2 regions of the Pseudarthrobacter sp. NPDC055928 genome follow, and region 1 is predicted to be linked to the other one. Evidence: predicted binding sites of a transcription regulator. Region 1 holds the regulator's gene; the other holds the start of a gene.
What was found. Region 1 encodes HrcA, which represses chaperone genes, less so after heat shock. Its sites were predicted from a motif close to TTNGCACTCGNNNNNNNCGAGTGCNAA; they were not measured.
Positions count from the first base shown of each region.

Region 1 (9,507 bases):
CTGCGTGGGAAACGCGGCCCTGGCTATGTTGCTGGAGAGTTGTTGGCCGGATGCGGTGCGACAGGCACTGACGTGGGACACTGGAGGTTGAAAATGTGCGGCCCGTCCGCAGGGCGCCGTCGGCGTGTCCTGGTGGTGGCCGTGTGAATGCCAACAGTAAGGACCCTGCGTGTCTCCCATGGCCCGCACCGCCCCGGTGCCCGCCGCGACAGATCCGGCCATTATTCGGAATTTCTGCATCATCGCGCACATTGACCACGGTAAGTCCACCCTGGCCGACCGGATGCTGCAGTACACCGGAGTGGTCCAGTCCCGCGACATGAAGGCCCAGTACTTGGACCGGATGGACATCGAGCGCGAACGCGGCATCACTATCAAGTCCCAGGCCGTCCGTATGCCCTGGGAACTTGATGGCACCAGCTACGCGCTGAACATGATTGACACCCCCGGCCACGTGGACTTCACGTATGAGGTTTCCCGCTCGCTTGCGGCCTGCGAAGGTGCGGTGCTCCTTGTTGATGCGGCCCAGGGCATTGAAGCCCAGACCCTTGCCAACCTTTATTTGGCGATGGAAAACAACCTCACCATCATCCCGGTCCTGAACAAGATCGACCTCCCGGCTGCCCAGCCCGAAAAGTACGCCGCGGAACTGGCCAGCCTGATCGGCGGCGACCCCGACGACGTGCTTCGTGTCTCCGGCAAAACCGGTATGGGCGTCGAGGCGCTGCTGGACAAAATCGTTCGCGACCTGCCTGCACCCGTGGGCGATGCCAACGCCCCCGCCCGCGCCATGATCTTCGACTCGGTCTATGACACCTACCGCGGCGTGGTCACCTACGTCCGCGTGGTCGACGGCATGCTGCACCCCCGCGAACGCATCCAGATGATGTCCACCAGGGCCACGCACGAACTCCTCGAGATCGGCGTGAGCTCCCCGGAACCCACCCCGTCCAAAGGCCTTGGTGTTGGCGAAGTCGGCTACCTCATCACCGGCGTCAAGGACGTCCGGCTGTCCAAGGTTGGCGACACCGTCACCAACCTTGCCAAGCCTGCCTCTGATTCCCTTCCCGGCTATGCGGATGCCAAGCCCATGGTCTTCTCCGGCCTGTATCCGCTGGATGGCACGGACTACCCGGTGCTCCGCGATGCGCTGGAGAAGCTGATGCTCAACGACGCCGCACTGGTGTATGAGCCAGAAACGTCCGCCGCTCTGGGATTTGGCTTCCGCGTGGGCTTCCTCGGGCTGCTCCACCTGGAAATCACCAGGGAACGGCTCGAACGCGAATACAACCTCGACCTGATCTCCACAGCCCCCAACGTGGAATACGAGGTGACGCTGGAGGACAAGAAGGTTGTCCATGTGACCAACCCCAGCGAATACCCCTCTGGCAAGATCGCCGAAGTCCGTGAGCCGATGGTTTCCGCTACCATCCTGGCTCCGAACGAGTTCGTGGGCGCCATCATGGAGTTGTGCCAGAGCCGCCGCGGCGTGATGGGCGGCATGGACTACCTGTCCGAGGACCGTGTGGAAATCCGGTATCGCCTGCCACTGGCCGAGATCGTCTTCGACTTCTTCGACATCCTCAAGTCCAAGACCCGCGGCTATGGCTCACTGGACTGGAAAGCGGACGGCGAGCAGGTAGCCGACCTCGTGAAGGTGGACATCATGCTCCAGGGCGAGCAGGTGGACGCGTTCTCGGCCATCACGCACCGGGACAAGGCCTATGCCTACGGTGTAATGATGACCACCAAGCTGCGCGAACTGATTCCCCGCCAGCAGTTCGAGGTGCCCATCCAGGCTGCCATCGGTTCCAGGATCATCGCCAGGGAGAGCATCCGGGCCATCCGCAAGGACGTTCTTGCCAAGTGCTACGGCGGTGACATTTCCCGAAAGCGCAAACTGCTGGAAAAGCAGAAGGAAGGCAAGAAGCGCATGAAGATGGTGGGCCGCGTAGAGGTCCCGCAGGAAGCCTTCATTGCCGCGCTGACCACCGACGAGTCCAAGGACAAGGCCAAGAAGTAGTGATGACCGTGGCCGGAACCACCGGAGGCCGCACCCGTGCCTAGCGTTCTTCCCCTCGGCGACCCCGCGCCGTCGGACGGTCTGCTGCCCGCCCAGGCAGCGAAAGGTTCGGCGGACCGGGCTTTCGGGCTGTACGTGCACATTCCGTTCTGTGCGGTCCGCTGCGGATACTGCGACTTCAACACCTACACGGCCACAGAGTTGGGAGGCGGCGCGTCGCAGGATGCCTACGCCGCCACGGCCGTCTCAGAGGTGGACTTCGCAGCAGCAGTGCTGCGGAACTCCGGAATTCCGGACCGGCCGCTGAGCACCGTGTTCTTCGGCGGCGGGACGCCAACGCTGCTTCCGGCCGGGGACCTGGCCCGAATTCTCGGCGCTGCCATTGGCGAGTGGGGCCTGGAGCCCGGCGCTGAGGTCACTACCGAGGCCAACCCGGACTCCGTCACCCCGGAATCCCTTGCCGTCCTCAAGGATGCCGGATTTACCAGGGTTTCCTTCGGAATGCAGTCCGCCGTGCCCCATGTGCTGAAGGTCCTGGACCGGACCCATACCCCCAGCCGCGTGCCGCAAGTGGTGCAATGGGCGCGGGACGCCGGACTGGCTGTGAGCCTGGACCTGATCTACGGCACACCGGGAGAGTCACTGGACGACTGGCGGTACTCCCTTGAGACGGCCCTGTCGTACCAGCCTGATCACATCAGCGCCTACGCGCTGATCGTGGAGGACGGTACCAAGCTGGCAGCCCAGATCCGCCGCGGTGAAGTCCCCGGAATCGACGACGACGACCACGCGGACAAGTATGAACTCGCGGACCAGCTGATTCGCGAAGCGGGTCTGAGCTGGTATGAAGTCAGCAACTGGTCACGGACGCCGGAGCAGGCGTGCCGGCACAACCTGGCCTATTGGCGCGGCGACGACTGGTGGGGCATCGGTCCCGGAGCCCACTCGCACGTGGGCGGCGTGCGCTGGTGGAACGTCAAGCACCCCACCGCCTACGCCGGCCGGTTGGCTCAAGGGCTCTCGCCGGCAGCAGGGCGGGAAACGCTCGACGACGGCACCCGGGACATGGAACGGATCATGCTTGAGGCACGGCTCGTCTCAGGTGTAGGCATCAGTTCGCTGGGGGAGTCAGGCCGGAAAGAAGTGGCCGGACTCATCGCCGACGGGCTGGTGGACCCTGCCTCCGCCTTTCAGGGAAGCCTCGTCCTGACGCTGAAGGGCCGTCTGCTGGCTGACGCCGTGGTCCGCAGGATCCTGCCGGACTGACGCGGGGGTCGCTTCCTGCAAGCCCGGCTCGGGACCACCTGACGCCGCTTAGCGGAGCCAGCGGAAGCTGACCCTTATTTGATCCACCGCAGGTTGTACTGGTAGCGGTGCGGCTGGCCCCGGTTCACGTGGATGCCGGCGGCAACGGAGTAGCAAGTCAATGCGATCCAGATGAGGGTGGCAATCACGGCGAAAATATTGCCGACCACAGGGATGAACACCAAGAGGTTGGCCACAACGGCCGCGATGGTGGGCGGCAGGCTGAAGTTCAGCGCCTCCTTGGATTCCTGGGCGGTAAACGGCCCACGTTCCCGGAAGATGAGGTAGATCAGCAGCGACGGCACGCACCCGAGGATGCCGCCGAAATGCGCCAGGGTTGCCCACTGCCGGTCTTCGCTGGCCGTTAGCGGCAGCGCATTTGCTGGAACGCCATGGTACTCGGAGTGGCCCTGGCCGCTCTGGTTGTCCCTGTGTTCGTGTGCGTTTTCTGCCACGGTGTCTTCCTTCGAAAAGCAATGGTGCGGGGGTAGAACATTCAAAGTTACAGTGTGCCGGGCTCAAGCGCACTGGCAACTGCAGTACCAAGAATACTGCTAGGGAACGGTGAGGAAGTCGATGACCTCTTCAACCCTGCCCAGCAGCGAGGCTTCAAGGTCTGCGTAGCTGCGGACCGCCCCCAGGAGTTTCTGCCAGCCCAGACCGATATCTTCCTTCGTGGAATGCGGCCAACCGAACGCCGCGAGGATGCCGGTCTTCCAGTCCTGGCCACGTGGGACCACAGGCCACCTTTCAATTCCCAGCACGGAAGGCCGGATGGCCTGCCATACGTCAACGTACGGATGTCCCACAATCAGGACATTGCCGGCAGCGCCCGGGGATGCCATCACGGCATCCGCAATCCGCGATTCCTTGGAATCGGGAACCAGGTGGTCAACGAGCACTCCAAGCCGGCGGCCCGGCCCCGGCGCGAAGTCTGCCACGGCCGCAGCGAGGTCATCGATTCCATGCAAAGGCTCGACGACGATGCCCTCCACCCGGAGGTCGTCTCCCCAGACTTTTTCCACCAGTTCGGCGTCGTGCTTTCCTTCCACCCAGATCCTGCTGGCCTTGGCCACCTGGGCGCGCTGACCGGCTACCCGGACCGAGCCCGAGGCCGTCCGCCCGGCCGGGGCGGTGGCTTGCCGCGGCGCCGGGGGCATCAGTCGGATCGGCTGTCCTTCCAAGAGGAAACCGAATCCGAGCCGGAAGGACCTTGATTTGCCCCGCCGGTCCTCAAGGGCAACCACATGCATTCCGCCTGACTTCTCGACCCGCGTGACGGCGCCCACCCAGCCGGACTGGACCTCTTCCAGGACCATGCCGCGCTCTACCGGGACTTCAGGGAGCTGATTCCTCACGGGGGCGGCGATCTCCCGGGGACCCCAGTTCTGGTACTGCATGGATGTGTTCCGCCTTGCCTAGATCCTGGCCCGGAATTTCGCCCGGAGCGGTACCAATGCTAACAACGGGGTGAGTCATATTAGACTGTTAGCACTTAGGCATGTCGAGTGCTAAGCCGCGCCAAGACGGCGGCCGGTGCACGCGCCGGGGAAACCGGCGGCCTGTGACCATGGATGGAGGTGGAGTGTGAGCGAGCCGCGCAAACTTGAAGTACTGCGTGCCATCGTTGAGGACTACGTGCACTCCCGCGAACCTGTGGGCTCGAAGGCGCTGGTCGAACGCCACCATTTGGGCGTCTCCAGCGCCACGATCCGCAACGACATGGCAGCCCTTGAGGACGACGGCCTCATCACCGCCCCGCACACTAGCGCCGGACGCATCCCCACAGACAAGGGCTACCGGCTGTTTGTCGACCAGATTTCGGCCATGAAGCCACTGTCACCGGCAGAACGCCGCGCCATCCAGACCCTCCTGGAGGGCCCGGACGATCTCGACGACGTCCTGGAGCGCACTGTCCGGCTGCTGTCGCAGCTGACCAACCAGGTAGCTGTGGTCCAGTACCCGCACCTGAGCCGCGCCACGATCCGGCACATCGAGTTCGTGTTGCTGGCTCCCCGCCAGGTCCTTGTTGTCCTGATCGCCAACACCGGCAAGGTGGAGCAGAAAGTGGTCGACGTCGGGCAGGACCTTGGTGACGACGCCCTGGCAGGTATCCGGGGGCGGTTCCTCGGTTCGCTCGCAGGGACGCCGCTGAGCCAGTTGACCCAGTCGCTGCCGGCAGTTGTTTCCGGCCTGGGCCCAGGACAGCGGCAGGCTGCGCAGGCCCTGGCGCACGGCCTGGAGGTCCTTGCCCACAGCAGCCGCGAAGACCGCATGGTCATGGCCGGCACCGCCAACCTCGCACGGTCCAACGTCGACTTTCCCCTGAGTATCGGCCCGGTGCTGGAAGCGCTTGAGGAACAAGTGGTCATGCTGCGCCTGTTGAGCGAGATGGCACAGGATCCCCGCGGCGTGACGGTCAGCATCGGCCGCGAAAACCCATACGACGGGCTCACCGAAGCGTCGGTGGTCGCCACGGCCTACGGCCCAGACAGCACAGCCAAGATCGGGGTGCTCGGTCCCACCCGTATGGACTACCCCACCACCATGGCAGCAGTCAGGGCCGTGGCCCGCTACCTTTCGAGGATTCTGGGCCCCTGACAGCACCTGGCCGGGCCCCAGGCAACAAGAGCAGTACAAGCAGTCCGACTGCAGCAGTACAAACAGGAAGAGATACGAACTTTGAGCAGCCACTACGACGTCCTTGGAGTCTCGCCGGAAGCCACCGGGGAAGAGATCAAGAAGGCCTACCGCAAGCTGGCCCGCACGCTCCACCCGGACGTCAACCCCGGTGAGGATGCCTCGGACCGCTTCAAGGCCGTGACCCACGCCTACGAGGTACTCTCCGACCCGCAGAAACGCAGGGTCTACGACACCACCGGCAACGAAAACGGTACCGACAACGGCTTCGGCGGCGGCGGTTACGCCGGACAGGGCTTCGCCTTCCAGGACATCTTCGATACCTTCTTCGGCGCTGGCGGATCGCAGGGTCCGGCTTCACGCGTCCGGCGCGGCCAGGACGCCCTCATCAGTGTCCGGATCGAACTCCGCGACGCCGTGTTCGGGGTCAACAAAAAGCTTGAGGTGGACACCGCCGTCGTTTGCCCCACGTGCAACGGTTCCTGCTGCCGGGAGGGAAGCCACCCGGAACGCTGCGACATTTGCGGCGGCAGTGGCCAGGTCCAGAGAGCGGTCCGCTCCATCCTTGGCCAGGTCATGACCGCCGCCCCCTGCGGCAGCTGCGAAGGCTTCGGCACCGTGATCAAGGACCCCTGCAACGAATGCAGCGGGCAGGGGCGGATCCGTAGCCGGCGGTCAATGACCATCAAGGTCCCTGCAGGCGTAGCCACCGGGACCCGCATCCAGCTGTCGGGCCAGGGCGAGGCAGGCCCGGCCGGCGGCCCGGCCGGTGACCTGTACGTTGAGATCCGGGTCAACAACGACGCCACGTACGTACGTGACGGCGACGACCTCCATGCAACGCTCAACATCCCCATGACCGCTGCCGCGCTGGGAACCGAACTTTCCCTGGAAACCTTCGACGGGCTGCAGGAAATCGACGTCAAGTCGGGAACCCAGTCAGGGGAGATCATCACCCTTCGCGGCCTGGGCGTGACACACCTTCGCGGATATGGCCGCGGCGACCTCAAGGTACACCTTCAGGTGGAGACCCCGGCCAAACTGGATTCGGCGCAGGAAGACCTGTTGCGGCAACTGGCGAAACTTCGCGGCGAGCAGTTCACTGAGGGCAAACTCGCGGCCAGCGGCGGCGTCTTTGCCAAGCTGCGGGACCGGCTCGGTAACCTGTAGGGGTGAGCAATCCGGTTTTCTTTAGCGCTCCCGGGACGCTGGACCACATGGTCCCAGGGGGCCACTTTGTCCTGGAAGGGGCTGAGGCGCGGCATGCGGTAACGGTCAAGCGGCTTGCCCCCGGCGAGTCCGTGGACATCGCAGACGGGGCCGGCAAGCGGTTGACCGGCACGGTCGTGGCGGCGTCGCCGTTGGAGCTGACAGTGGAGTGTTCGGCGCTGACGGTCGAAGAAAAGCCCGCCATCCGGCTTGTCCTGGTGCAGGCGCTGGCCAAGGGCGACCGAGACGAGCTCGCAGTTGAAACTGCCACCGAACTCGGGATTGATTCGGTCATCCCGTGGCAGTCCGAACGGTCCATCGTGAGGTGGAAGGGTGAACGGGCAGCCAAGGCACATGCCAAGTGGCAGTCGGTGGCGACGGCGGCGGCCAAGCAGGCCCGGCGGGCCTGGATTCCTGAGGTGCGCGCCGCCGTCGAAACCCCCGGACTGGCAGCGGCTGCCGGCGCGGCCGATCTCGCAATCATCCTGCACGAGGACGCTGTCCGGCCGTTACGGTCCGTTTTGGAGAATTGGCAGGCGGCTGCGAACGGCAGTGAAACCCGCGAAATCCTGCTCATTGTGGGACCGGAAGGCGGGATCAGTCCGCGTGAAGTGACCAGGCTGTGCAGTGCCGGTGCCGTAACGGCGCTTCTGGGGCACCACGTCCTCAGGTCGTCCACCGCCGGACCCGCTGCAGTCGTCCTGGCCAGCGATGTGTTGGGCCGCTGGTCCGCACCTGAGCTCTGACAGTCGAGCTAGCGCACGCTGAAGCTGCGCGTATCAACGTTCAGCTCCTGGTCGTTTCCTGAGGTGTCCGCCTGCGCGACGCGAAGCTCGTAGTTGCCGGGTGTGAGGGTTAAGGCCAAGGTAAAAACTCCGGACTGGGCGGCCTCGGTCGCGGCCGTGGTTTCCCCGGTCAGGTACGGCGTCTTGTCGCCGTTGTCTTCCTCGCGCAGGATCCGCCAGCGGAGCTTGCCACCGGCCAGGGTGTTGCGGCCAGTAATCTTCACGCTGCCATCGGCGACTTCCACGTTCTCCTGCGGATCGATAATCCAGACCGGCGCCACCATGCCCGGGCTCCGGGACATGAGCGTGCCGAGGCGCACGTGGTCAAAAGCAAGATAGTCCGTGTGGCCGTCGACGAGGATCATCACCTGGATCTGCTGGCCGGAGTCAATGAGCCCGGAACTCGCCCCGGCCGCCGTGGCCGTATAGACGAGCTGCTGGATGGCCCGGCCGGCCATGTCGGCGTCGAGGTTGCTGTTGAAGGCATCCTCCGAGACGTCCACTGTGATGACGTTTTTACCCGAGATCGACGTGGCCAGTTTCTTGGGGTTCTGCCATGGGGTAAAGAAGTCCGGGTCCAGCGGTTTGTCAGACATCATGGCCCGCAGCGCCCTTGTAACCGGGTTTTCCTGTTCGGGCACGTCCCTGAACTCGCGGTACAGGAAAACGTTGCTGTTGCTGCGGCCGATCCAATAGACGGGTGCCTTGTTCGATGACTGTGTGGTCTCGAGCGGGGCGCTGGTGGCCGACACCCCTGGCGAGGTGTTTTCGGTGCCCTGGCTTGAATTCTGCACCACAGTGGGCTCCGGCCCTGGCTCCGCGATGCAGCCCGTGAGGATCAGGACGGCAGGCAGGAGGCTCAGCAGGGCGGTGGAGCGGATGCGCCCCAGGGCAGTACCCAAGGCAAGGGGCGTTTCTGGTCCCGGCACGGTGATGGCACTATCCTTCCTGGCAGCGATGATGCAGCCGGTCCCCGGACGGCCTTGAATTTCCAGCATTGCATAAGGAAAGTCGCCTCGGTGGCGCAAGGCGGCTGCCCGGTACAACTGCAACGGGAACGATATGAGGCCGATATGAAGTTGATACCTAATGACGGCAACTTCCCGCCCACATGGGCCGTTCCGGCACTGGCGGAAGGCTGCCCCCAGCCGCTGACAGCGGCGCGCTGGCGTAAGATGGTATGAATCCGGAGACCTCCGACGGGCGGGACCACACGCCGCGGCGGTCTGCGGGATTACGTACTTGAACTGGAGGGGACCATAGGCCTGCGGGCCAGCACCATGACTGAATCAGCTAACGGAAAGCGCCGGCTGAACACTGAGCGCACCGCAGGAGAATTTCCCCACACCCTTCCCGGCATCCGGACGGAGGTGGTTGTCTTTGATAACTCCGATCAGATGGTCCAGTCGCTCGGTAGCCACGATGAGGCGTTGCGTTTCATCGAAGAACAGTTTCCCGCCGTCAATTTCCATGTGCGGGGCAACGAACTGTCCATCAGCGGCCCGGCGGCCGATGTCCCCAGGATCATGCGGCTGCTACAGGAGG
Region 1 covers NZ_JBHJZH010000022.1:44,042-53,548, forward strand. The annotation lists gene lepA (translation elongation factor 4) at 170-2,023, shown strand; gene hemW (radical SAM family heme chaperone HemW) at 2,060-3,289, shown strand; gene ACFC25_RS20795 (DUF4870 domain-containing protein) at 3,364-3,783, opposite strand; gene ACFC25_RS20800 (DUF3097 domain-containing protein) at 3,883-4,728, opposite strand; gene hrcA (heat-inducible transcriptional repressor HrcA) at 4,916-5,929, shown strand; gene dnaJ (molecular chaperone DnaJ) at 6,011-7,138, shown strand; gene ACFC25_RS20815 (16S rRNA (uracil(1498)-N(3))-methyltransferase) at 7,141-7,923, shown strand; gene ACFC25_RS20820 (GerMN domain-containing protein) at 7,932-8,852, opposite strand; gene ACFC25_RS20825 (PhoH family protein) at 9,243-9,507, shown strand, end outside.

Region 2 (19,308 bases), on a different contig from region 1:
TCCCGGCGAGCAGGGTGCCGACATCGCCGTCGGCTCTGCCCAGCGCTTCGGCGTCCCGCTGTTCTACGGCGGCCCGCACGCCGCCTACATGGCAGTGCAGAAGGGCCTCGAGCGCTCCATGCCGGGCCGCCTCGTTGGGGTCTCCAAGGACAACGCCGGCGTGCCGGCCTACCGCCTGGCGCTGCAGACCCGTGAGCAGCACATCCGCCGCGAGAAGGCCACGTCCAACATCTGCACCGCGCAGGCACTGCTGGCCATCGTGGCCTCCATGTACGCCGTGTACCACGGTCCGGACGGCCTGAAGGCGATCGCGCAGGCCGCCCACCACCACGCTAGGACCCTCGCAGCGTCCCTGAAAGCCGCCGGCCTGGACGTGCTCCACACCAGCTTCTTCGACACTGTCACCGTTTCGGTACCGGGCAAGGCCGCCGCGATCGTCGCCGCCGCCGAAGCCAAGGGCATCAACCTGCGCAGCATCGATGCCAACACTGTTGGCTTCTCCACCGATGAAACCACGACGCCGGCAATCGTCGATGACGTACTGGCCGCCTTTGGTGCCGAGGCTGTTGACGCGGCCGCTGGCACCGACCCTGCGTTCGAGCTGGATGCCGCCGTCGAGCGTTCCTCCGACTACCTCCAGCACCCCGTGTTCAGCACCCACCGCTCCGAGACCCAGCTGCTGCGCTACATCCGCAAGCTTTCGGACCGGGACCTCGCGCTGGACCGCACCATGATCCCGCTGGGCTCCTGCACCATGAAGCTGAACGCCACCGCCGAGATGGAAGCGATCTCCTGGCCGGAATTCGCCTCCATCCACCCGTTCGCGCCCGACTCCCAGACCGAAGGCTGGCGGGAACTGATCGCGGACCTCGAGTCCCAGCTGACCGAGATCACCGGCTACGACCAAGTATCCATCCAGCCCAACGCCGGTTCCCAGGGTGAGCTCGCCGGCCTGCTGGCTATCCGCGGCTACCACCGCTCCCGCGGGGACGAACAGCGCAACATCTGCCTGATCCCAGCTTCGGCGCACGGCACCAACGCGGCCTCGGCCGTCCTGGCCGGCATGAAGGTGGTTGTGGTGGCCACCGCCGCCGACGGCACCATCGACCACACCGACCTCTACGCCAAGATCGAGGCCCACAAGGACGCACTGTCCTGCATCATGATCACCTACCCGTCGACGCACGGTGTCTACGACGCCGACGTCCGCGAAGTCTGCGACGCCATCCACGCCGCAGGCGGCCAGGTGTACATCGACGGTGCCAACCTGAACGCCCTGGTGGGCCTGGCCCAGCCCGGCAAATTCGGCGGCGACGTCTCGCACCTGAACCTCCACAAAACCTTCTGCATCCCGCACGGCGGCGGCGGACCCGGTGTGGGCCCGGTCGCCGCAAAAGCACACCTGGCACCGTTCATGCCGGGCAACGCTGCCACCTGGACCGAAGGCGACGACGTCCCGATCTCAGCCTCCCGCTTCGGCTCCGCAGGTGTCCTGCCGATTTCCTGGGCCTACGTGAAGCTCATGGGCGGTGCTGGCCTGACCGAGGCCACCAAGTCGGCACTGCTCGCGGCCAACTACATCGCGGCCCGCCTGAACGACTTCTTCCCGGTGCTGTACACGGGCGAAGGCGGACTCGTGGCGCATGAGTGCATCCTTGATCTGCGTGAGCTGACCGCCCAGACCGGCGTCACGGCCGAGGACGTGGCCAAGCGCCTGATCGACTACGGGTTCCACGCCCCCACCCTGGCATTCCCCGTGGCCGGGACACTCATGGTGGAGCCCACCGAGTCCGAGGACCTGCACGAGATCGACCGCTTCATCACGGCGATGATCGCCATCCGGGCCGAAATCGACCAGGTGGCCCACGGCGACTTCACCGTCAACGACAGCCCGCTGCGCAACTCCCCGCACACGGCTGCCGCCGTCATCAGCACCGACTGGGACCGTGCCTACCCGCGCGAACAGGCCGTGTTCCCGGTGGCCTCGCTCAAGCAGGACAAGTACTTCCCGCCCGTGGGCCGCATCGACGGAGCCGCCGGCGACCGGAACCTGATCTGCTCCTGCCCGCCGCTTTCCGAGTTTGAAAACTAAGGACTCCACGATGACTGAGAACTACACCGCGCTCTACGAAGAGCACAAGAAACTCGGCGCCTCCTTCACCGACTTCGGTGGCTGGCAGATGCCGCTCAAGTACAGCTCCGAACTGGCCGAGCACCACGCCGTCCGCAGGGCGGCAGGCATCTTCGACCTCTCCCACATGGGCGAAGTCTGGGTCACCGGCCCCGATGCCGCAGCGTTCCTGGACTACGCGCTGGTGGGCAAGATCTCCGCCATGGCCGTGGGTAAGGCCAAGTACTCGCTGATCTGCAACGAGGACGGCGGAATCATCGATGACCTCATCACGTACCGCCGTCCTGCCGCAGAAGACGGCACAGACCGCTTCCTGGTGGTCCCCAACGCCGGCAACGCCAAGACTGTGGCAGCTGCGCTGGCCGAGCGCGCTGCCGGCTTCGACGTCGTGGTGGACGACGTCTCCGCCGAGACGTCCCTGATCGCTGTCCAGGGACCTAAAGCGGAGGAACTCCTGCTACGTCTGGTCCCTGCCGCCCAGCACAACCTGGTCACGGAGCTCAAGTACTACGCCGCCGTCGAGGTCCCGTTCCTGGTGGCAGGTGCCGGCCAGGAGTTGCTGCTGGCCCGCACCGGCTACACCGGCGAGGACGGCTTCGAGATCTTCGTGGCCAACGAGGACGCCGCCGCGCTTTGGCAGGCCATCGTCGCCATCGCGGACGAAGGGGAACTCGTGCCTGCAGGCCTCGCCTCCCGCGACTCGCTCCGCCTCGAAGCCGGCATGCCGCTCTACGGCAACGAACTCTCCCTGGAGGGCGACCCCTTCGCCGCCGGCCTGGGACCCGTCGTCGCGCTTTCCAAGGAAGGCGACTTCGTGGGCAAGGCGGCGCTCGCCGCCAAGAAGGAAGCCGGTGCCGGAGCCACCACCGGCCGCAGGTTGGTTGGCCTTAAGGGACTCGGGCGCCGGGCCGGCCGCGGACATTACCCAGTCCTCAAGGACGGCGCCGTGGTTGGCGAAGTCACCTCCGGCCAGCCCTCGCCCAGCCTGGGCTACCCGGTGGCCCTGGCCTACGTCGACGTCGCTTTCATGGAGCCCGGCACTGCCCTGGACATCGACCTCCGAGGCAAGACCGAGCCCTTCGAAGTCGTGGCATTGCCGTTCTACAAGCGCCAAAAGTAGTCCGCGCCACCCGACGTTCTCTCAGTTTTCAAAACCAAACTAAGGAAATAACACATGGCTAAAGTTGCCGCAGAACTGCAGTACTCCGACGAGCACGAGTGGGTTGCCCGCGAGGACGGGAACCTCGTGTCCATCGGCATCTCCGCCGTGGCCACGGACGCCCTCGGTGACATTGTGTACGTGGACCTGCCCGAGGTCGGCTCGACCGTGACCGCGGGGGAGACCTGCGGCGAGGTGGAATCCACCAAGTCCGTCTCCGACCTCTACTCCCCGGTGACGGGCGAGGTCACGGAAACCAACCCGGCCGTCGTCGAAGATCCCGCACTGATCAACAGCGACCCGTATGGCGCCGGCTGGCTGTTCAAGGTGGCGGCCGAGTCTGACGGCCCGCTGCTCTCCGCGCAGGACTACGCGTCCAAGAACGGCGGCGAGCTGTGAGCCCGGCAACGTCAGAAACCGCGGAGTTTACGCAGGTCGTTTCCCCGTCACTGGACGCGGACCTGTCCGTCCTGGACCCGGAGATCGCGGCCAAGATCGACGACGAACTGGGCCGCCAGCGCGACGGCCTGGAAATGATCGCCTCGGAGAACCACACCGCGGTGGCTGTCATGCAGGCGCAGGGCTCGGTCCTGACCAACAAGTACGCCGAGGGCTACCCGGGCAAGCGCTACTACGGCGGCTGCGAGCACGTCGATGTGATCGAGCAACTGGCTATCGACAGGGTTAAGGCCCTCTTTGGCGCGGAGTTCGCCAACGTGCAGCCGCACTCCGGTGCGCAGGCGAATGCCTCGGTGATGCACGCGCTGATCAAGCCGGGCGACACCATCATGGGCCTGAACCTTGCTCACGGTGGCCACCTGACCCACGGCATGAAGATCAACTTCTCCGGCCGCCTGTACAACGTGATCCCGTACCAGGTCCGCGAGGAGGACCACCGGATCGACATGGCCGAGGTGGAGCGCCTGGCGCAGGAGCACAAGCCGCAGCTGATCGTCGCCGGCTGGTCCGCATACGCCCGGCAGCTGGACTTCGCAGAGTTCCGCCGGATCGCCGATTCCGTGGGCGCCTACCTGATGGTGGACATGGCGCACTTCGCAGGGCTCGTGGCCGCCGGGCTGCACCCCTCGCCGGTGCCGCACGCCCACGTCACCACCTCCACCACGCACAAGACCCTCGCCGGTCCGCGCGGCGGCATCATCCTGACCAACGACGCCGCGATCGCCAAGAAGATCAACTCGGCCGTGTTCCCGGGCCAGCAGGGCGGGCCGCTGGAGCACGTCATCGCAGGAAAAGCCGTGGCGTTCAAGATCGCCGCGTCCGCCGAATTCAAAGAACGGCAGGAACGCGTCCTGGCCGGTGCCCGGATCCTGGCCGACCGCCTGGTCCAGCCAGACGTCACCGCCAAGGGCATCAACGTGATCTCCGGCGGCACCGACGTGCACCTGGTCCTGGTGGACCTGCGCAACTGCGAACTTGACGGCCAGCAGGCCGAGGACCGGCTCGCGGAGATCGACATCACGGTCAACCGCAACGCCGTGCCGTTCGACCCCCGCCCGCCGATGGTCACCTCCGGGCTGCGCATCGGCACCCCGGCGCTGGCCACCCGCGGCTTTGGCGAAGCCGCCTTCCGTGAGGTCGCGGACATCATCGCCGAGGCTCTGAAGGCCGACGCCGGCACGGACCTTACGGGCCTGCGTCACCGCGTAGAGGCCCTTGCTGCAGCCCACCCGCTCTACCCCGCGGTCGCCAACCTCGCCTGAGTGCCTCGTTGCGGCTGGGTCCGCGCCGGCGGACCGGACTTTTCACGCGTGCTGCTCCTTCGTCGCTTTGACGCACGCTTTCGAAAAGCCCGGCTCCGCCGACGCTCGCGGTCCCGTCGCCCTGGCGACATGCTCACGCAACCCCACCACTTACCTAGTTAGGAACTGACCATGGCTGTTGGTGTCTTTGATCTTTTTTCGATCGGGATTGGACCTTCCAGTTCACACACTGTGGGTCCCATGCGGGCTGCTGCTGTGTTCGCAGAGGAGCTTCAGGCCTCAGGGAAGCTGGGGGACGTTGCGAGCCTGCGGGTTGACCTGTACGGCTCCCTCGCCGCGACGGGCCACGGGCACGGGACGATGACGGCGATCCTTCTCGGCTTGGAAGGCTTCCATCCCGAGAAGATCCTGCCTGACGAGGTGGAGGAGCGGCTGGCTGCGATCGCTGAGACGGGAACGCTTCAGTTGGCCGGTGCTGGCGGTGGGAACGGTGTTCCCCTGCCCTACGGCGTGAAGGACATGGTCCTGCGCCCGCTGACCATCCTGCCGCGGCACACCAACGGCATGACCTTCACCGTTTCGGACTCTGACGGCGAAATCCTCCACAGCGCCACTTTTTTCTCAGTGGGCGGCGGCTTTATCGTCCGCGAGGGCGAGGAGGACGCCGCGCTGAAGGAACTGGACGAGTCCAAGAAGGAACTTCCGCTTCCGTTCCGGACAGCGGCCGAACTGCTGGGCCGCTGCCAGTCCAAGGGCCTGTCCATCGGTGAGGTCATGTTCGTCAACGAACGCGCCTCCCGGTCCGAGCAGGAGATCCGCGCAGGGCTCCTGCACATCTATTCGGTGATGGAAGGTTGCGTGGAAACCAGCCTCAAGCGCGAAGGGCTGCTGCCCGGCGGACTGAAGGTCCGCCGTCGGGCCCCCGACTGGCACGAACGTCTCCTGAAGGAAAGCCGGGACCACGATCCCGACTACCGGGACCCCAAGTACTGGCAGGAATGGGTAAACCTGATCGCCCTAGCCGTCAACGAGGAGAACGCCTCCGGCGGGCGGGTGGTCACCGCCCCGACCAATGGTGCCGCCGGCATCATCCCGGCTGTCCTGTACTACGCGCTGCACTTCGCCCCAGGGATGGAGAACGCCACTCAGGAAGACCGCGACGACGTCGTGGTGAAGTTCCTGCTCACGGCCGGCGCCATCGGGGTGCTGTACAAGGAACAGGCGTCCATTTCCGGCGCCGAGGTGGGTTGCCAGGGCGAGGTGGGGTCGGCGTCGTCCATGGCCGCCGCAGGCCTGGCCGAGGTGATGGGCGGGACACCGCAGCAGGTGGAGAACGCCGCGGAGATCGCCATGGAACACAACCTGGGCCTCACCTGCGACCCCATCGGAGGGCTCGTACAGGTGCCGTGCATCGAACGCAACGCCATCGCTGCTGCCAAGGCCATCAACGCGGCGAAGATGGCGCTCTGGGGTGACGGCTCGCACCGCGTGTCCCTCGACGAAGTCATCGTGACCATGCGCGAAACCGGCAAGGACATGAGCTCCAAGTACAAGGAGACCGCGATGGGCGGCCTGGCCGTCAACGTTGTTGAATGCTAGTTATGCAGCGCCGCCCAGAGATTCAGGGATGACGCAAACACGATCCAGGTGATGTAGGGCAGCAGGAGTAGTCCTGCTGCCGTGCTGATGGGTCCGAACCGGAGCACCGTGAAAGCCACAGCCACGATCAAGGCAAGGATGATCGCGAACGCCAGCCACAGCGCAGTGGTGCCCAGCACAGGGTAGAGGCCAAAGAAAACCGGGGTCCACAGCAGGTTGAGGATCAGCTGGATACCGTAGGTGACCAGCGCCGGCCTCGACTCCGGCACACGGCGGCGCCACACCAGCCAGGCGGCCACGGCCATGGCCGCGTACAGCAACGTCCAGACCGGACCGAAAACCCCATTGGCCGGCGTCCACGGAGCTTTGTCGGCGGTGACGTACCAGCCGTTGACGTTGTTTACGGTGGCAAAGGCCCCCAGCCATGCCACCAGTGCTGAGGCTCCCAGGAAGATGGCGAGTGCCACAATCTGCGTGCCCGGTCCGTAGTTTCCTGCGGGGTTGCCGGAGCGGGGCGTGGACTCTTCAGGGTGCGGCTCCATGCGTCAACCCTTACGAAGCGTGGACCCCGAGTCAAGGCGGCCACGGACGCGCGGAAAAGCCCGTACCGGTTCAGGCTTTAGACTTGTGGCTACATGTCTGCCCGCAGCCACACGTACAGAACCGCGCACAAGACCAACAGACAGGACACGCCCCCTTGCGAGAATTCACCGCCCGCTTTGCCACAGGCGAGGAAATTGAGAACTGGGACAAGCACGTCACTGCGAACCCGAACGGCGGCAATATGCTGCAGTCTGCGGCCTACGCTTCGGTGAAGAACGGCAACGGTTGGGCTGTCCGCTTCCTGGTCCTGGAGAACAGCGGAACCGCCAGCTACAACCTGGTCCTGGAGAAGAAATTCCCGGTGCTGGGCCGTCTCTGGTACCTCATCAAAGGGCCCGACGTCCGGGCCGCGGAGGACCTCAAACCGGCCTTGGCCGCCTGTGCCGAATTTGTGAAAGCACGGAAGCTGAACGTTTTCGCCATCAAAGTGGAGCCGGACATCGTCGCCTCACCGGAAGCCCGGGCTGAGCTGGCTTCCGCCGGCCTGGTGAAGGCCCCCAACATCCAGTCGAACGACTCCACAGCCCTGCTGGACATCTCCGCGCCGGAAAACGAGGTGTTCCGGTCCATTTCCTCACGTGCCCGCAACGCTATCCGCCGGGCAGAGCGCGAGGGCTGTGAAGTGGTCCAGCGGGAGCAGGGCCCGGAGACCTACCGCGCCCTCTATGACCTGATGGCCAACACCGTCAAAGCCAAAGGGTCCATGCCCCTTCGCAGTTATGAGTACTACGCCCGGTTCTGGGACGAGTTCTGTGACCGTGGCCAAGGCAGCTTCTTCTTCGCCTACGAGGACGGGAAACCGAGCGTGGGCGCCTTTGTAATCAACTATGGGGCAAAGGCGACGTACAAAGACGGCGGGTCCACCCAGAACCGGAAGCAGTACGGTGATTCGCACCTGGTCCAGTGGGCCGCGATCCGCAGGATGAAGGAGCTCGGCTGCGCCGAGTATGACTTCTGCGGCACCCCGCCCGCGGACAGGATCAAGGACAAGTCCCACAACCTTTACGGCATGGGCATGTTCAAAACCAGCTTCAGCAAAACAGTCACGGACTTTGTGGGCTGCTACGACTTCGTCCTCGCACCCGTCCGGCACCGGCTCTGGGTCAAGGGCGCCGAGCGTGTTTTCCGGCGCCTCGAAACCATGCGTACCGGCAACCAGTTCTACTGAGCCGCCACACACCACCGTCCACAACATCTCAGCGCTGCCACCATTCGGCAGCACATCCACAGGTGAGGAACTTTCCCGTGAATTCAACCAAGGCCGCGACCGAGCTCGAGTTCGCTATCCTCAGCGACGCCGACTTCGAGGCCTTTTCAGTCAGCCACCCGCAGAACAACTTCATCCAGTCCGCCGACTTCGCCCGGTTCCAGCGCGCCCGCGGGCAGGCAGTGGAGCTGTTCGGAGTCCGTCGTGATGGCGAACTGGTGGCCGCCGGCAAACTGAACTACACCACCAACCGCTTCGGGTACACAGTGTGCGAGTGCGCCAAGGGGCCGCTGATGGACTACACGGACTCCACCCTGGTGCGTGACGTCGTCGAACTCCTGAAAACCAGGGCAGCGGAACGCAAAGCCGCTGAGCTGCGGATCTCCCCGAACCTTCCCTTTGTCGCACGCGACGAGGACGGGGCCGAACACCCAGAGATCACGGACAACCGCCCGCTGGTAGCAGAGCTTGCGCGGCTCGGATTTGCCCACCAGGGCTCGGACATGAACTTCGCCAACGTGAACTGGATGTTCATTAAGACCCTCGACGGCGTCACGGACGCCGAAGAGCTCATCATGGGCACCAGCTACCGCACGCGCAAAGCCATCCGGAAGGCCGAAAAGAACGGCGTCTTCCTGGAACAGGCCACCCTGGAAACCCTGGACGAGTTCTACGACGCCCTGAGCACGGCCGGCGACGAAAAGGGCTTCATCTACCGCGAACGCGAATACTACGAGCAGCTGCTGCGGACCACTTCGTCCGAGTTCACCAAGCTCATGATGGCCAAGATCGACATCCCCGCGTACCGCAAATCCATCACCGAACGCCTTGAAGCCGAGACCGCTGCGGCGGCCGAACTCCGCCGGGAGGTCGAAGAGACCGGCAGCAAGAAGAAGGCCAACCGCCTCAAGGTGGTACAGGACCTCGTCGACAGCTATGAGCGCAGCCTCAAGGACATTGAGCGGTTCCCGGATTCCGTTGGCGTGGCAACGGTGGCGGCCATCCACTTCGTCTGCTTCGGCGACGAGCTGGTGTGCGTCATCGGCGGCACCAAACAGGACTATATCTACTTCAACGGGGCCACCTCCCTCTACTGGGGCATGATGCTCCATGCGCTGGAAAAGGGCTACAGCCGCTACAACTTCTACGGCACCTTCGGCATCCAGGGACAGGACGAGGAAGGCCACGGCGGCTACGCCTTCAAGAAGGGTTTCGGCGGTGAGGTGGTCCAGCTGCTGGGCGATTTCGTGATGCCGGTGCGGCCCTTGGTTTTCCAAGCCAACAGGATCGCCCGGGCCGCGGTGGCAATTGCCCGCACGCTGCTGGGCAGGCTCCCGCTGAAACGCCAGGCTTCCGGCGAAGAACCAGCCCCCGCCGAAAACACCGCGTAAAGACCACGATAAGCACCCCCGGAAGAGGACCAGCGTGACAGATCGACCCGGGGATCCCCGGAACAGGCCTCACACTGACGGCCTGCCGAAGACTGAGCCACTTTCCCCCTCCCAGGTCCGGCAGAACGCCGCGGCAAAGCGGATGCTGCGGCGCCTGGTCCAAGGGGAGAACCCACCGACGGCGCCGCTGAGTATCGTGGACAGGCTCGCAGGCAGCCCGTACGCCAACCCCATGATCCAAGTGGGAGGCGTGGACACTTCCGCCCGCAAGACCCTGGACTTTGCCCTGCACCTGGCCGAAACCATGTTCCGTTATGGCGCCGGCGCATTGGAAGTCGAGACGAGCATCATCGCCGTGACGGCAGCCCTGGGGCTGAAGAACATCGAAGTGGACATCACCAACCAGTCGGTCGGGATCAACTACGCGCCCAAAGACCAGACGCCCATAGCCCTGTTGCGCGTTGTGCGGTCCTGGACCAACAACTACGCCGGGCTGGCCAAGGTCCATCAGCTCGTTACGGACATCGTGGCCGGGGGAGTGGGCCGGGACGAGGCAATCCGCCGGCTCGATGAGGCCATCACCAGCCCCAAGCCCTTCCCACGTTGGATGGTGACCGTGGCCTTCGGCGTCTTCGCGGCAGCATTCGTTGGCGTACTGGGTGGCGGTCCCGTGTCCTCAGCTATCGCCTTTGTGGTCAACATCGGCGTGAGCCTGCTGTCGCGCCAGCTGGGCCGTTGGCGAGTACCTGACTTCTTCACTACCGCGACGTGTTCGTTTGTGGTGACTTTCATGGCACTGCTGCTGTGGCAGTTCAACCTCACCACCGCGCCGGCCATCGTGGTGGTGGGCGGTATCCTGCTACTGCTGCCCACGGGCCGCCTGGTGTCCTCGGTGCAGGACGCGATCAACGGCTTCCCGGTGACGGCCGCCGGAAGGTTCCTGTCCACAGTCCTGATCTTCGGCGCCCTCGTGGCAGGCATTGCCGTCGCGTTGGTGGTCGGTTCCATGACGGGGATGCAGGAAATCGACGTCACGGAAACATTCAGCCCCGCCTATGACCTGTGGGTGCTGGTGGTCCTCACGGCCCTGGCTGTCATGGCCATCGGGGTCACCGAACAGACGGCGTGGAAGCTGCTCCTGCCCACCGCTGCCGTGGGCGTCGCCGGGTACCTGGTGCTTCTCGGCGCCAGCTCGCTGGGGATCAGCGACAGGTTCTCGCCGGCGTTGTCCGCCGTGGTGATCGGTCTGCTGGCCCGGGTGGTGGCATTGAAGATGGGTGCGCCCCAGCTGGTGGTCGCCGTGCCGGCGGCGCTGATCCTGCTGCCGGGCCTGACGATCTTCCGGTCCATGTATGTCCTGTCCATCGAGGAATCCGAGATCCTCCTGGGCGCAGGGGGCATGCTGAACGCCGGCGCCATCGTGCTCGGCGCTGCGGGCGGGATCGTCCTGGGCGACACCCTGGCCAGGCCGTTGACGCGGAGCCTGGCCAGCAACGAGCGCAGGCGCGCCCGCCGCCGCTAACGGGGCTAAATCTGCCCGATGGGCAGTTTCTTCTCGGCCTGGAAGTCATCTTCGACCCGGCCCGCGGCCCAGTAACCGGACAGCGAAACCTGCTTGCGGTCCAGGCCCTGCTGGACAAAGAACACCTCGCGCAGGCCCTTCATGTAGCCGCGCTCGCCATGGGCAAAGACGTCGACCTTGCCGACGGCGGGCCAGTCGGCGTTAGCGACTGCCGACACCAGCAGGTCACCGGTGCCGGCCGGTGCGCCGTTGCGCCGGAGCCACGTGAGCTTGACACCGGCAGGGGCTGCGATGGGCTGGATGTCGGCGTCGGAGTCAACCTCGAGGAAAGCCACGCCCTGTGCCTCCGTTGGCAGGGCTTCCAAGGAGGCCGCGATGGCGGGCAGGGCGGCTTCATCGCCGGCGAAAAGGTACCAGTCGGCGTCGGGCGCCGGGTTGTAGGCGCCGCCGGGACCGGTAAAGGTCAGCGGGTCGCCGGGCCGGGCGGAGGCCGCCCACGGGCCGGCCAGTCCTTCGTCGCCGTGGATCACAAAGTCGATGGCCAACTCCTGTGCCACGGAGTCCACCCACCTGACGGTGTAGGTCCGGGTGAAGGGCCACTGCTCACGGGGCATGGTCTCGCGGATGGTCCACAGGTCCAGCGGCTGGGCGTAGTCAACGCCTGCCTGGGGGAACACGATCTTCACGTAGCGGTCAACAAAATCGTTGTTGACGTAGTCGGCGAAGCCGTCGCCGCCGGCAACGATCCTGACCATGTGCGGCGAAAGCTGCTCGCGGCGGACCACGGTGAGGTTGATTTGGGGACGCGACTTTTTGGTGGCGCTGGTGGCAGCGGGAACGGTGCTCATAAGGCAAGCCTAAGCTAAGGGAGTGGCGGGAGTTCCCAGGTTACGCCAGGGCTTCCTTGCTCGTTCAGCAGCGCATTGGCTTGGCTGAACGGCCGGGAACCGAAGAAACCGCGCGACGCCGACAATGGGCTCGGGTGCGCGCTGGACACTACCGCGGCGCCGGGCAAAAGGGGCCGGACTGCCTCCGCGTCCTTGCCCCACAGCACAGCCACCAGCGGAAATGCGCTGCCGTCAGCTTTCCGTCGCCCGGCCACCGCGGTGACTGCCGCCGTCGTGATTTTCTCCCAGCCCTTTCCGCGGTGGGAACCCGCGGCTCCGGCACGCACGCTCATGACCCGGTTCAGGAGCAGCACGCCCTGGTCCGCCCAAGCGCTGAGGTCGCCGTGCACGCGCGCCGGTACTCCCACATCGGCCTCGAGCTCCTTGTAGATGTTTGCCAGGCTGCGCGGAATGGGACGGGTCTGCGGGGCCACAGCGAAGGACAGGCCGACGGCGTGCCCCGGGGTTGGGTACGGGTCCTGCCCCAGGATCAGTACCTTGACGTCCGCCAGCGGCTGCCGGAACGCGCGGAGGACATTCGACGGCGACGGCAGCACCTGGTGCCCGGCCGCGACGTCGTCAGCGAGGAACCTCAGTACGGCACGCAGGTCATCTTCCACCCCGGCCAGGGCAGCGGCCCAGTCGGCGGCCATCAGTTCGTCCAGTGGCAATACAGCCATCTCGGCATAACCGACGGGCTCCGCCGCTTCCGGCTCCAGCTCGAACAGGGGTTCCGAATCAAACACGCCCCCATTGTCTCAGTACTCCCGTTTGTCTACTGCCAGCCCGTTGCGGCGTAAATGACAACGCTGTTATTCGTCCGTAACATGGGGGTGAGACTTTTAACCTTATCCAGCGAAGGAGTATGCCGTGGCGGAACCAGCCCGGGAACACCTGGCAGAGCCTGGCGAGCGTGGCTCCCTGCTGGCTGACTTTTCGCTCCGGGACTCGCCGCTCGGCGAGCGGGAGCAACAGATGCTCGCCCTTGAGCGGCAGTGGTGGAAGTACGCCGGTGCCAAGGAACAGGCCATCAGGGAACTCTTCGACCTGTCAGCTACGCACTACTACCAACTGCTCAACGCGCTGATCGACTCCGAGGATGCGCTCGCGCACGATCCCATGCTCGTCAAGCGATTGCGTAGACTACGTACGTCGCGACAACGGGCACGCACCGCACGTCGCCTGGGTTCGGACGCGTAACTTCGCTCGTGCTGAGCCATCAGCAACAATCAACAAGGATGTCTCTCCACTATGACCAGATACGCTCGGGATGAATTCGACAAAGTTCCGGAGGCTGCCTCCCGCCAGGGCGTCCACCGTTCAGCTTCGGCACCGTCCAGGCCCCGGCTATGGCCCATGCTCGCCGTGGGCGTTGTGGCACTTGCCGTCGGCCTGGTCTCCTTTCTGATCCTGCCTCAGCTGGGATTCACCCAAGCCGGCAGCCAGGCGTCCACCAGCGTGGAGTCATCTGCCCCCTCTGAGGCTGCCTCTCCCTCTGCCAGCGCTGAACCTTCCGCAACTGCAGAGCCCACGGCCAGCGCCGAGCCCTCACCGAGTGGCGAACCTGAGCCGAGTCCCACACCCTCCGCCGCGGCCTCCCAGGCCGCCGTGAACAAGACCCAGGGCCTGGCGGTCTACAACGCCGCCGGAACAGCCGGCCTGGCGGGCAGGGTCAGCTCCACCGTACAGGCGGACGGTTGGACCCTCGGCCAGGTAGGAAACTGGGGTGGCGCACCCCAGCAGACGTCGGTAATTTTTTATGCTGGTCCGGCACAAAGGGCCAACGCGGAGGCCCTCTCCGAACTCCTGAACATTCCCACGATGGTCGACAGCGCCGACTTCCAGGTTCCGCTGGTGGTTGTGCTGGGGCCGGGCTTCCAGTAAACGGGTTACACCTGAATAACTATTGAACACCGACGCGGCCCTGTGCCTCGGCTCGTCCGGGGACCATTGGCTAGAGTGATTTCAGGCTTCGGTCCGTAACGAGCGGCACACAGTGGCGTGGGCCTTACGGACGCTACTGAAAGAGTGGGCATCATGGCACTGGGAACCGTGAAGTGGTTCAACGCTGAAAAGGGCTACGGCTTTATTACGGTGGACGGCTCGGGTGACGACGTCTTTGTCCACTGGTCCGCCATTCAAGGCGAGGGATACCGCGCACTCGATGAGGGGCAGCGGGTGGAGCTTGAAGTCGGCGAAGGCGAGAAGGGCCCGCAGGCAGAAAGTGTCCGGCCGGCAGAGTGAAGTCCGTAAGTTTCCGATCTTCCTTGGTCCGTGTCCCCGCATCGGCGGCCCTCCTTCTTGGGCTGGCCGGGTGTGGGGCTGCTGCTGGGAATGCCCGCCTTGACTCCGTTGAAGCCTCCGGCGATGGAACGCTGCGCGTTGGCGTGATCCTGGACAGCACCGGAACGCGGGACTTCCTCAGTGGCTCGCAGCTGGCCGCGGCAAAACTGGCCGTGCAGGAAATCAACGCCACCGGCGGGCACAAGGGCAAGCCCATTGAATTGTTGCCCCGGGCCGCCGGCGACTCCGGCGCGCAAGCCATGGAGCTGGCCGCGGCCAAGGCCGACGTCGTGATTGGACCCACTGATTCCAGCAACGCGGCTGCTGCCATTGACGTTCTCTCCGCCGCGAAGATTCCACTCATTTCACCGGCCAATTCGGCGGCAGGGCTGAGTAAGTACAAAAGCGGCGGCTACTACTTCCGGACTGCACCGGCCGACGTCGCCCAGGCTTCGGTGCTTGTGAAGCTCGCCAAAGACGGGGGCGCGAAGAGCCTGGCGATCGTCCACCAGGACAGCAGCTACGGCAAGGATGTTTCCGCAGCGGTGGCCAGTGCGGCCAAGGACGCAGGCGTGGAAACCTCCAGCACGTCAGCGTTCGAGCCCGGCGATGCCCAACGGGCCGCAGCTGCTGCCCGGAAAGCGGCCCCGGATGCAGTGGTGCTCATTGCGCGGGATGGCGCCCAGGGGGCCATCGCTGAGCTGAACAACGCTGGACTGTCCGGCAGTAAAGTCATCCTCAGCGACGGCGCTTTCGCCCAGTATGGTTCCGGGTTGGGGTCAAAAGCGCTCGACGGCGCACGGGCAGTGGTGCCCGGCGTATTCCCCTCCGCGGACTTCCAGGCCCGCCTGCTGGCGGTCGATCCTGGGTTGAAGGACACCTCTTTCGCCGCTGAGACGTACGACGCCGTGACGCTGGCTGTCCTGGCGGCCGCGGCAGCCGACGACGACGCCGGCCGATCAATAGCCGCACACCTCATAGCTGTCTCCGGAGGCACGGTCCCCGGCGCGGAACCGGCGAAGGCCGCACCCTGCCAGTCCTATAAGGACTGCGTGTCAGCGCTGAAGACCGCAGGTGCCGCGAACTACGACGGCCAATCCGGTCCGATCGGCTTCGACGCCAACGGCGACATCACCTCTGCGAACTTTATGGTGTTCACGTACGGAGCTGACAACAGGGCAAAGCTCAGCGGTCGTGAATCCGCGGGTCGGGCCGCAGGCTGATCGCCGGGAGCGAAACGAGGCCCCGCAGGCACTGGTTTTCGGGACTATTCGCTTGCACTCTCACCTATGGAGTGCTAATTATTGACTTAGCACTCTTACGTACCGACTGCTAAAGCGACGCCCGGCTCAGGCCGGTTACGAAGCCCAGGCGCCGGTCGAGGAGCGAAAGAAATACTTACTGGAGTGAGATCGGGAACCTGAGGCGTACAGAGGCCGAGGGCGAAGGATCGTCCGTCGCGGGCACTTCGGTGGGTTCATTCTTAACGTCTGTCCCGAAAGGACTACTGCCGTTATGGCCAAGATCATTGCATTTGATGAAGAGGCACGCCGCGGCCTTGAGCGGGGCCTGAACATCCTCGCCGACGCCGTTAAGGTCACCCTCGGCCCGCGTGGACGCAACGTCGTCCTCGAAAAGAAGTGGGGCGCCCCCACGATCACCAACGATGGTGTTTCCATCGCCAAGGAGATCGAGCTGGACGATCCTTACGAGAAGATCGGCGCCGAGCTGGTCAAGGAAGTTGCCAAGAAGACTGATGACGTCGCTGGCGACGGCACCACCACGGCCACCGTGCTCGCCCAGGCACTGGTTAAGGAAGGCCTGCGCAACGTCGCGGCCGGCGCCGATCCGCTGTCCCTCAAGCGCGGCATCGAGAAGGCTGTAGAAGCCGTCACGGTGGAGCTGCTCGCTTCGGCCAAGGAAATCGAAACCAAGGAAGAGATCGCCGCCACGGCTTCCATCTCTGCCGGTGACGACGAAATTGGTGCCCTCATTGCCGAGGCCCTGGATAAGGTCGGCAAGGAAGGTGTTATCACCGTCGAGGAGTCCAACACCTTCGGCCTGGAGCTTGAACTCACCGAAGGCATGCGCTTCGACAAGGGTTACATCTCCGCGTACTTCGTCACCGACACCGATCGCCAGGAAACGGTCCTCGAGGACCCGTACATCCTGATCGTCAACTCCAAGATCTCCAACGTCAAGGAACTGGTTGCTGTCCTGGAAAAGGTCATGCAGTCCAACAAGCCGTTGCTGATCATTGCCGAGGACATCGAGGGCGAGGCCCTGGCCACCCTGATCGTCAACAAGATCCGTGGCACCTTCAAGTCCGTCGCCGTCAAGGCTCCGGGCTTCGGCGACCGCCGCAAGGCTCAGCTGGCCGACATCGCCGTTCTGACCGGCGGCCAGGTCATTGCCGAGGAAGTTGGCCTCAAGCTGGAGACCGCTGGCCTGGAACTCCTGGGACGCGCCCGCAAGGTTGTTGTCACCAAGGATGAAACCACCATCGTTGAAGGTGCCGGCGACGCCGACCAGATCGCTGGCCGCGTTTCCCAGATCCGCGCCGAGATCGAAAACTCCGATTCCGACTACGACCGCGAGAAGCTGCAGGAACGCCTGGCCAAGCTGGCCGGCGGCGTTGCAGTCATCAAGGCCGGTGCCGCAACCGAGGTTGAGCTCAAGGAACGCAAGCACCGCATTGAGGACGCTGTCCGCAATGCAAAGGCTGCCGTTGAAGAAGGCATCGTCGCCGGTGGTGGCGTTGCACTGATCCAGGCTGGCGCCAAGGCGTTCGCGAACCTGAACCTGACCGGTGACGAAGCAACGGGCGCCAACATCGTCCGCGTTGCCATCGACGCCCCGCTGAAGCAGATTGCCTTCAACGCTGGCCTTGAGCCGGGCGTTGTTGTGGACAAGGTCCGCGGCCTGCCCGCAGGCCATGGCCTGAACGCTGCAACCGGCGAATACGTCGACCTGCTTGCTGCCGGCATCAATGACCCCGTCAAGGTGACCCGCTCTGCCCTGCAGAACGCGGCCTCCATCGCCGGCCTGTTCCTCACCACTGAGGCTGTCGTGGCCGACAAGCCGGAGAAGAACGCTCCGGCCATGGGTGGCGGCGACGACATGGGCGGCATGGGCGGCTTCTAGTCTCCAAGCGCCCGGAATACGTTCCGCGCAAACAATGCGGCCCCCTCCGTTTGGAGGGGGCCGCATTTGTGCGTCTTGGCAGGCTCTGCAGCCGCCGGGCTCCGCTACTTCCGTGCCGTTGCCAGCATTCCTTCGACTTCTTTCTTGAAGGCTTCGGCTGCTGCCTGCGGAGTCAGGCGGTCGTACAAGACCTCGTCGGTGAACCGCTTGATGACGTTCTGGACGCTGCCCGCGCCCACCGGCGGGACGGGTGGAGCGTCGGCGATGTCCGGCGCGATGTCCTTCAGGAAGGCCACAACGGTTGTGTCTGCGGGTTTGAGGGTGGACGTGATGCTCTCGACGATCTCAGAGTTGCTGGGGACGCCGCGGTCAGTCATGAGGATGGCACCGGCAGCCGGGCTGTTCGCCAGGTAATTAATGAAGGTTGCGGCCGCCTCAGGATGCTTGGAGCGAGAAGACGCAGACCAGAACATCGTGGGCTTGTAGTACATGCCGTTGTCTGCGGACTTACCGTCCAGGCTGGGGGCGCGGAGCATTTTGATGCTGCTGCCTGTAGTGGTTTCCAGCGAGCCGAGCTGGTTGGTCCACCACCACGCCATGCCGACCCGGTTGGTGCCGAACAGGCTCTCCTCCAAGCCTGCGCCGGAGTCTTCGGTGGCCACGGTGGCGGGCGGGCTTGCCTGCGAGTCACGCTGTTCCTTAAGCCGCTCCCAGAAGGAAGCAGCGGTGGCTGTGTCGAAATCCAGCTTTCCGTCCTGGGAGTAGAGGTTCTCGCCGTGCTGCCGAAGCCAGATGATGAGGTCTGCTTCGTTGCTGCCATAGGCCGCACCGTAGCTCTTCCCGTTACCCGCCGCGCTGAGCTTCGCGGCAGTGTCCATGAAGTCACTCCATGTCCACGTGGTGTCGTCGGGTAAAGGGACGTTGGCTGCTTCGAAGACCTTGGTGTTGGCCATGATGACGTAAGCATTCTTGCCGGTGCTCAGGCCATACTGTGCGTCGTCGTATTGGCCGGAGGCCAGTGATTCCTTGTCCAGCTTGGAGGTGTCGACCCCGCTTTGCTTGGACAGGTCCAGCAGTGCTCCGCGGCCGCCGTACTCGGCGATGTACTTCTGGTCCATCTGGATGACATCCGGTGCATCGTTGGCGGCGGTCTTAGTGGCCAGTTTGTCCCAATAGCTGGCCCATTCGCCGGGCTCGGATTCGATCTGGATGTTGGGATGCTCAGCCTCGAACGCGTCGATGACCTTTTCGGTCTGGGCGTTGAGGTACTCGTTGCCCCACCAGGCGAAACGCAGGGTGACCTGGTCGTTGCTGCTGGATCCTGCGGGCGCGCCGCAGCCGGTGGCGAGCAGCGACACCGCGACGGCGACTGCGCCGAGCTGGAATCTCCTGCGGCTGATGGCCTGAATCTTCATTGATGTGCCTTCCTCGAAGGGTGGGGTCCACCCCGCCTGTGTTCCCGTGCCGCGTCGATGCCGGTGGGAGAGCGTCGAATGAGAAAGCGTTTTCTCACTCAGGTTTCCGATTCTGCCCCGCATCGACTTCAGCGTCAAGAGTTTTCGGTAAGCGGTTTCCCGGCAGTTGCCGAATTCCATGTAGGCGTCGTCTGGCAGGATGGTTCCGTGACGATTACTGCAGCGGCCGACGGTTCGGCTCTAGGA
Region 2 covers NZ_JBHJZH010000008.1:3,484-22,791, forward strand. The annotation lists gene gcvP (aminomethyl-transferring glycine dehydrogenase) at 1-2,092, shown strand, start outside; gene gcvT (glycine cleavage system aminomethyltransferase GcvT) at 2,103-3,251, shown strand; gene gcvH (glycine cleavage system protein GcvH) at 3,306-3,689, shown strand; gene glyA (serine hydroxymethyltransferase) at 3,686-5,011, shown strand; gene ACFC25_RS11540 (L-serine ammonia-lyase) at 5,183-6,610, shown strand; gene ACFC25_RS11545 (TspO/MBR family protein) at 6,607-7,152, opposite strand; gene ACFC25_RS11550 (lipid II:glycine glycyltransferase FemX) at 7,308-8,381, shown strand; gene ACFC25_RS11555 (peptidoglycan bridge formation glycyltransferase FemA/FemB family protein) at 8,459-9,811, shown strand; gene ACFC25_RS11560 (threonine/serine exporter family protein) at 9,846-11,333, shown strand; gene ACFC25_RS11565 (siderophore-interacting protein) at 11,339-12,181, opposite strand; gene ACFC25_RS11570 (uracil-DNA glycosylase) at 12,196-12,966, opposite strand; gene ACFC25_RS11575 (DUF3263 domain-containing protein) at 13,091-13,420, shown strand; gene ACFC25_RS11580 (LytR C-terminal domain-containing protein) at 13,472-14,104, shown strand; gene ACFC25_RS11585 (cold-shock protein) at 14,258-14,464, shown strand; gene ACFC25_RS11590 (ABC transporter substrate-binding protein) at 14,488-15,726, shown strand; gene groL (chaperonin GroEL) at 16,019-17,647, shown strand; gene ACFC25_RS11600 (ABC transporter substrate-binding protein) at 17,752-19,062, opposite strand; gene ACFC25_RS11605 (ribonuclease HI family protein) at 19,270-19,308, shown strand, end outside.
Region 2: the regulator HrcA is predicted to act here: its motif matches at 15,813-15,839, upstream of groL (chaperonin GroEL).